DNA from 2 places in the Exiguobacterium sp. QJM3NY_9 genome. Region 1 is predicted to be linked to the other one. Evidence: a T-box and tRNA genes for the amino acid it is inferred to sense, from the RefSeq annotation. Region 1 holds a T-box; the other holds one or more tRNA genes.
What was found. A T-box is a leader RNA that pairs with one kind of tRNA and senses whether it is charged. The one in region 1 lies ahead of argS (arginine--tRNA ligase), so its partner is inferred to be a tRNA-Arg.

Region 1 (3,397 bases):
CGAGATCCCCGACTTTATGTCCGTACGTATCATTGACGTATTTAAAGTGGTCGATATCAAACAGGATGATCGACAGCGGAAAGTGTTCGGAAGCAAACTGGCGTGCCCCCTCTTCATAAAAAGCACGACTGTTCGGGAGATCGGTCAAGGCATCCGTCCGGCTTTCGGCATACAATTGAAAGTTTTCTTGGGAACGCTCGAGTACGCGGCAAAATGTTCGAAGCAGGCGAGAAATTTCATCCGCTTTTGCTTCATCATAAGCATCAGCTATTTGATGAAATAAAACGATTGAGACATCGACTTCTCCACTTGTGATGGAAGGAATCGCGAGCATCGAATGCCGATCGACGGGAAGCGAGAGTTGGACATCATTTCCCCAGTCGAACCGAAGGCCATAGAGAATCGGAGTCCGCAGATCATTCGCCGATAGCGTATGAAATAAAGGTAAGACATCAACTGTCTTTTTTGTCCGAATGTCATAGATGATTTGTTTTCGTTGCTGCTGAATAGAAAGCCAGCCGTCGGAGAAATCAATCAGATGAGGTAAATCAATCAGTAAGGATTCAATCGCTTCCCGTTCAAAGCGTGAAACGAGCAACCGTTCCTTCGCATCGTCGAACCGTTTAGCGTTGTGTGTAGCTTGTAAGGATGCGCCACGCTGTTGTAGGAGTTGCTTGAATAAGAATAAAATTAAAGTCGAGACAGTCGCAGCAACTAACGGGTTTTCATCATAAAACCAAATCCCGAGAAGCGCGCTTAAAATACTGATTCCGTAAACGAGTGTCTGAAGTCGGATGAGGCGGGTCCAGTCATACCTTAAGTTTAAGAAACGATTGACGAATCGGCATTGAAGATAGGAAATAAGAAAGACACCCACCAGATAACCGACAAACGGGATAAGTGATTCGGTATAAGTAAAGCCCGGGCCGGTCGGACCTCCAAGTAGCAAGTAAGCGGAGGCGGGAACTGAGATATAGACGATGTCGAATAAGACGTTGACGGGGTACAGGTAGATGAATCGTTTTATACGAATTTCTTTTTTATGCGAAAATAATTGGAAAATCAGGACACCGAGTTGACTCAAAATGACGGCAATCAATAAACCGTAATTAAGAAAAATGAATAAAATAATACCTTCTTGAAATGTATAATAAATCCCACCACGGCGGATGTTATCGAATTGGAAGAGGAGGACTAAAATGAGAAGATAACTTGCATTTCCAAGCGATATCGCTGGGTTCATATGGACGGGAAAGGCAAGCGATGCAAGAAACAGCAAAACAACAATAAGTGCTAAAGTGATCCAGCTCATACGTGCTACTTTTCGATAGTAAACCATAGCGGAATAGACCCCTCTCTGTGGCGATCCTTCTGTATCTATACCCGATTTGTGGAAATTATGATAAGTGATTTACAAAAAAATAAGGTTGAGAGAAATCGAGTCATTGCGTATAATGTGAAAGATATCAAATCGTCGATGACGAAGAAAGTAACGGTTTTATCTTGTCAGCCAGCGAATCAGGAAACGGTGGAAGCCTGAATGGACAAAGAAATCGTGAAACGCACTTCAGAGACGCTATCCGAATCGTAACGATCAGGCGTAGCCGGGGGAACCCCGTTATCCCCAATTAAGGTGGGTGTCGAAAACGACACCAAGAAGAGTGGTACCGCGGTCATTCCGTCTCTTTGCGAGTTGCGCAAAGGGCGTTTTTTATTGGAAAAAATAAACTGTTGGAGGTAATACAATGAGCTACAAACAACAATATGCTGAAGTTTTACAAGGAGTCATCGGAGACGCATTGACACTTGAACAAATTGAGCAACTGATTGAACAACCGAAACATGAAGACCACGGAGATCTCGCATTCCCTTGCTTCTTGTTGGCGAAAGCATTCCGCAAAGCACCCAACATGATTGCAGTAGATGTCGCTGAAAAAATCGATAATCCACTCTTTGCGAACGTTCAACCAGTCGGACCATACGTCAACGTCTTCTTGAACCGTGAGGTCGTCTCACAAGAAATCGTCAATCGTGTCTTAAACGAAAAAGCGGACTACGGATCAAGTGAGTCGAATGGGAAGACGATTGTCACCGACTTCTCTTCACCAAACATCGCAAAACCGTTCTCGATGGGACATTTGCGTTCGACGGTCATCGGAAATGCGTTGAACCAAATTTCACGTAAAAAAGGATATGACGTCGTTGGGATCAACCACTTAGGTGATTGGGGCACGCAGTTTGGTAAATTGATGGTGGCTTACAACATGTGGGGTAAAGAAGAAGATGTCCGGGCTGAGCCAATCAAAGAACTATTGAAACTCTATGTCCGGTTCCATGAAGAAGCAGAAAGTAAGCCGGAACTTGAAGATGAAGGTCGGGCCTGGTTCAAAAAACTCGAGCAAGGTGACGAACAGGCAACCGTTCTTTGGAAATGGTTCCGTGAAGTCTCACTCGTCGAATTCAGCCGTGTTTATGACATGCTTGGTGTAAAGTTCGACAGCCTGAACGGAGAAGCCTTCTATAATGACAAAATGCAGCATGTCATTGACTTATTAGAAGAAAAAGAACTGCTCGTCGAGTCTGAAGGCGCGATGGTCGTTGATCTTGAAGCAGAAGGTATGCCACCCGCGCTGATCAAGAAAAAAGATGGCGCGACGCTTTACGCGACACGCGACTTGGCAGCGGCTGTCTATCGCCTCGAAACGTATCGTTTCGAACAAGCATTTTATGTCGTCGGCGGAGAACAAGCGCTCCATTTCAAACAGTTGTTTGCAGTTTTGAAAAAGCTTGGTTTTGATAATGTTGACGGCATGCACCATGTACCATTCGGGCTTATCATGAAAGATGGCAAAAAGATGTCGACGCGTAAAGGGCGGATCGTCTTGCTTGAGGAAGTCCTTCAAGATGCAATCAACGTCGCAAAACAAAATATCGCCGAGAAAAATCCGAACCTTGCGAATGCCGACCAAACAGCACAACAAGTCGGCGTCGGCGCAGTCATCTTCCATGACCTTAAAAATGAACGCATGAACAATATCGAGTTCGATCTCGAGCAGATGTTGAAATTCGAAGGGGAGACGGGTCCATACGTTCAGTACACAAATGCCCGTGCCAACTCGTTACTCCGTAAAGGCGGCTACGATGGTGCAGCCTTCGACGGAAGTGCTGACGATTATGCCTGGGGGGTCGTCTCGATGCTTAACCAATTCTCGGCAGTCATTGACCGGGCGTTCGTGCGTCGTGAACCATCAATCATCAGCCGTTATGTCCTCGATCTCGCGCAAAGCTTTAATAAATATTATGGTCAAGTACGTGTCCTTGAAGAGGATGCGGCAAAACAATCTCGCCTTGCACTCGTGAAATCGGTTACGATTGTATTGACGGAAGGTCTACGCCT
Region 2 (3,397 bases), 240 kb from region 1:
CGACTGTTTAGCAAAAACACAGGTCTCTGCTAAATCGCAAGATGACGTATAGGGGCTGACGCCTGCCCGGTGCTGGAAGGTTAAGGGGATGGGTTAGCGCAAGCGAAGCTTTGAACCGAAGCCCCAGTAAACGGCGGCCGTAACTATAACGGTCCTAAGGTAGCGAAATTCCTTGTCGGGTAAGTTCCGACCCGCACGAAAGGCGTAACGATTTGGGCACTGTCTCAACGAGAGACCCGGTGAAATCATAGTACCTGTGAAGATGCAGGTTACCCGCGACAGGACGGAAAGACCCCATGGAGCTTTACTACAGCCTGATATTGAGGCTTTGTGCATGATGTACAGGATAGGCGGGAGACGTCGAGACCGGAGCGCCAGCTTCGGAGGAGTCACCCTTGGGATACCGCCCTTCATGCATAGAGTCTCTAACTCGCAGCCGTAATCCGGCTGGAGGACCGTGTCAGGCGGGTAGTTTGACTGGGGCGGTCGCCTCCTAAACAGTAACGGAGGCGCCCAAAGGTTCCCTCAGAATGGTTGGAAATCATTCGTAGAGCGCAAAGGCAGAAGGGAGCTTGACTGCGAGACCTACAAGTCGAGCAGGGACGAAAGTCGGGCTTAGTGATCCGGTGGTTCCGCATGGAAGGGCCATCGCTCAACGGATAAAAGCTACCCTGGGGATAACAGGCTGATCTCCCCCAAGAGTCCACATCGACGGGGAGGTTTGGCACCTCGATGTCGGCTCATCGCATCCTGGGGCTGGAGTAGGTCCCAAGGGTTGGGCTGTTCGCCCATTAAAGCGGTACGCGAGCTGGGTTCAGAACGTCGTGAGACAGTTCGGTCCCTATCCGTCGTGGGCGCAGGAAATTTGAGGAGAGCTGTCCTTAGTACGAGAGGACCGGGATGGACGCACCGCTGGTGTACCAGTTGTTCCGCCAGGAGCATCGCTGGGTAGCTACGTGCGGACGGGATAAATGCTGAAAGCATCTAAGCATGAAGCCCCCTCCAAGATGAGATTTCCCTTTGAGTAATCAAGAAAGACCCCTCAGAGACGATGAGGTAGATAGGTCACGGGTGGAAGCATGGTGACATGCGGAGCTGAGTGATACTAATCGGTCGAGGCCTTGTTCTAGCAGATGATTGTTGATGACTTCAGTTTTGAGGGCGCGAGCCCGTCGTCTGGTGACGATAGCCAAGTGGTCACACCCGTTCCCATGCCGAACACGGAAGTTAAGCACTTGAACGCCGAAAGTAGTTGGGGGCTTCCCCCTGTGAGGATAGGACGTTGCCAGGCATACTTTTTTAATAAAGTATTTGACAATTTTGACTGACTAATATAACATTATAGAAGTCGTCAAGTTACCACGGTCCTGTGGTGTAGCGGTTAACATGCCTGCCTGTCACGCAGGAGATCGCGGGTTCGAATCCCGTCAGGACCGCCATTTTTATTTACCGATCTTTTTCATTATGGCTTTGTAGCTCAGTCGGTAGAGCAGAGGACTGAAAATCCTCGTGTCGGCGGTTCGATTCCGTCCAAAGCCACCATTTACACCTGCCGGTGTAGCTCAGCTGGTAGAGCAACTGACTTGTAATCAGTAGGTCGCGGGTTCGACTCCTGTTGCCGGCACCATTTTTCATTTAATATGGCGGTTGTGGCGAAGTGGTTAACGCACCGGATTGTGATTCCGGCATTCGTGGGTTCAATTCCCATCAGTCGCCCCATTTTATTTTTAATTTAATACTAGTTTGTGTCATTAGCTCAGTTGGTAGAGCATCTGACTTTTAATCAGAGGGTCGCAGGTTCGAATCCTGCATGACACACCATTTTTATGCGGGTGTGGCGGAATTGGTAGACGCGCTAGATTTAGGATCTAGTGTCTTTGACGTGGGGGTTCAAGTCCCTTCACCCGTACCATTTATATTTATAATGCGGAAGTAGTTCAGTGGTAGAATACGACCTTGCCAAGGTCGGGGTCGCGGGTTCGAATCCCGTCTTCCGCTCCATTTTTTAAATAGAAGTAACAAAAAATAGCATAATTTGCGGTCGTGGCGGAATGGTAGACGCGCTAGGTTGAGGGCCTAGTGGTGGCAACACTGTGGAGGTTCAAGTCCTCTCGACCGCACTTATTATGCACCCTTAGCTCAGCTGGATAGAGTACTTGACTACGAATCAAGGGGTCGGGAGTTCGAATCTCTCAGGGTGCACTTTTCGGGAAGTAGCTCAGCTTGGTAGAGCACTTGGTTTGGGACCAAGGGGTCGCAGGTTCGAATCCTGTCTTCCCGACCATTATTATTATCGGACTTTGAAAACTGAACGATGAGGCAAAAACGTATCTTCGGATACAAACAATGAATGAAGCGCAAGCTTCGTCAACGTGACTTTGGTCACAAAAACGAGCAAGTCAAACACTTTATGGAGAGTTTGATCCTGGCTCAGGACGAACGCTGGCGGCGTGCCTAATACATGCAAGTCGAGCGCAGGAAGCTCGTGGAACTCTTCGGAGGGAAGCAAGTGGAATGAGCGGCGGACGGGTGAGTAACACGTAAGGAACCTGCCTCAAGGATTGGGATAACTCCGAGAAATCGGAGCTAATACCGGATAGTTCTTCGGACCGCATGGTCCGATGATGAAAGGCGCTTCGGCGTCACCTTGAGATGGCCTTGCGGTGCATTAGCTAGTTGGTGGGGTAATGGCCTACCAAGGCGACGATGCATAGCCGACCTGAGAGGGTGATCGGCCACACTGGGACTGAGACACGGCCCAGACTCCTACGGGAGGCAGCAGTAGGGAATCTTCCACAATGGACGAAAGTCTGATGGAGCAACGCCGCGTGAGTGATGAAGGTTTTCGGATCGTAAAACTCTGTTGTAAGGGAAGAACAGATACGAGAGGTAATGCTCGTATCCTGACGGTACCTTGCGAGAAAGCCACGGCTAACTACGTGCCAGCAGCCGCGGTAATACGTAGGTGGCAAGCGTTGTCCGGAATTATTGGGCGTAAAGCGCGCGCAGGCGGCCTTTTAAGTCTGATGTGAAAGCCCCCGGCTCAACCGGGGAGGGTCATTGGAAACTGGAAGGCTTGAGTACAGAAGAGAAGAGTGGAATTCCATGTGTAGCGGTGAAATGCGTAGAGATGTGGAGGAACACCAGTGGCGAAGGCGACTCTTTGGTCTGTAACTGACGCTGAGGCGCGAAAGCGTGGGGAGCAAACAGGATTAGATACCCTGGTAGTCCACGCCGTAAACGATGAGTGCTAGGTGTTGGGGGGTTTCCGCCCCTCAGTGCTGAAGCTAACGCATTAAGCACTCCGCCTGGGGAGTACGGCCGCAAGGCTGAAACTCAAAGGAATTGACGGGGACCCGCACAAGCGGTGGAGCATGTGGTTTAATTCGAAGCAACG

Region 2: it encodes a tRNA-Arg, which carries the amino acid that the T-box ahead of argS (arginine--tRNA ligase) is inferred to sense. The anticodon was not compared.

The regions. Positions count from the first base shown of each region.
Region 1 is NZ_CM149679.1:2,848,715-2,852,111, reverse strand. It holds gene AC0VYQ_RS14555 (GGDEF domain-containing protein) at 1-1,339, opposite strand, end outside; T-box leader at 1,469-1,689, shown strand; gene argS (arginine--tRNA ligase) at 1,746-3,397, shown strand, end outside.
Region 2 is NZ_CM149679.1:33,555-36,951, forward strand. It holds rRNA gene AC0VYQ_RS00150 (23S ribosomal RNA) at 1-1,129, shown strand, start outside; rRNA gene rrf (5S ribosomal RNA) at 1,176-1,291, shown strand; tRNA gene AC0VYQ_RS00160 (tRNA-Asp) at 1,364-1,439, shown strand; tRNA gene AC0VYQ_RS00165 (tRNA-Phe) at 1,467-1,542, shown strand; tRNA gene AC0VYQ_RS00170 (tRNA-Thr) at 1,552-1,627, shown strand; tRNA gene AC0VYQ_RS00175 (tRNA-His) at 1,644-1,719, shown strand; tRNA gene AC0VYQ_RS00180 (tRNA-Lys) at 1,746-1,821, shown strand; tRNA gene AC0VYQ_RS00185 (tRNA-Leu) at 1,829-1,912, shown strand; tRNA gene AC0VYQ_RS00190 (tRNA-Gly) at 1,927-2,001, shown strand; tRNA gene AC0VYQ_RS00195 (tRNA-Leu) at 2,038-2,120, shown strand; tRNA gene AC0VYQ_RS00200 (tRNA-Arg) at 2,129-2,202, shown strand; tRNA gene AC0VYQ_RS00205 (tRNA-Pro) at 2,208-2,284, shown strand; rRNA gene AC0VYQ_RS00210 (16S ribosomal RNA) at 2,408-3,397, shown strand, end outside.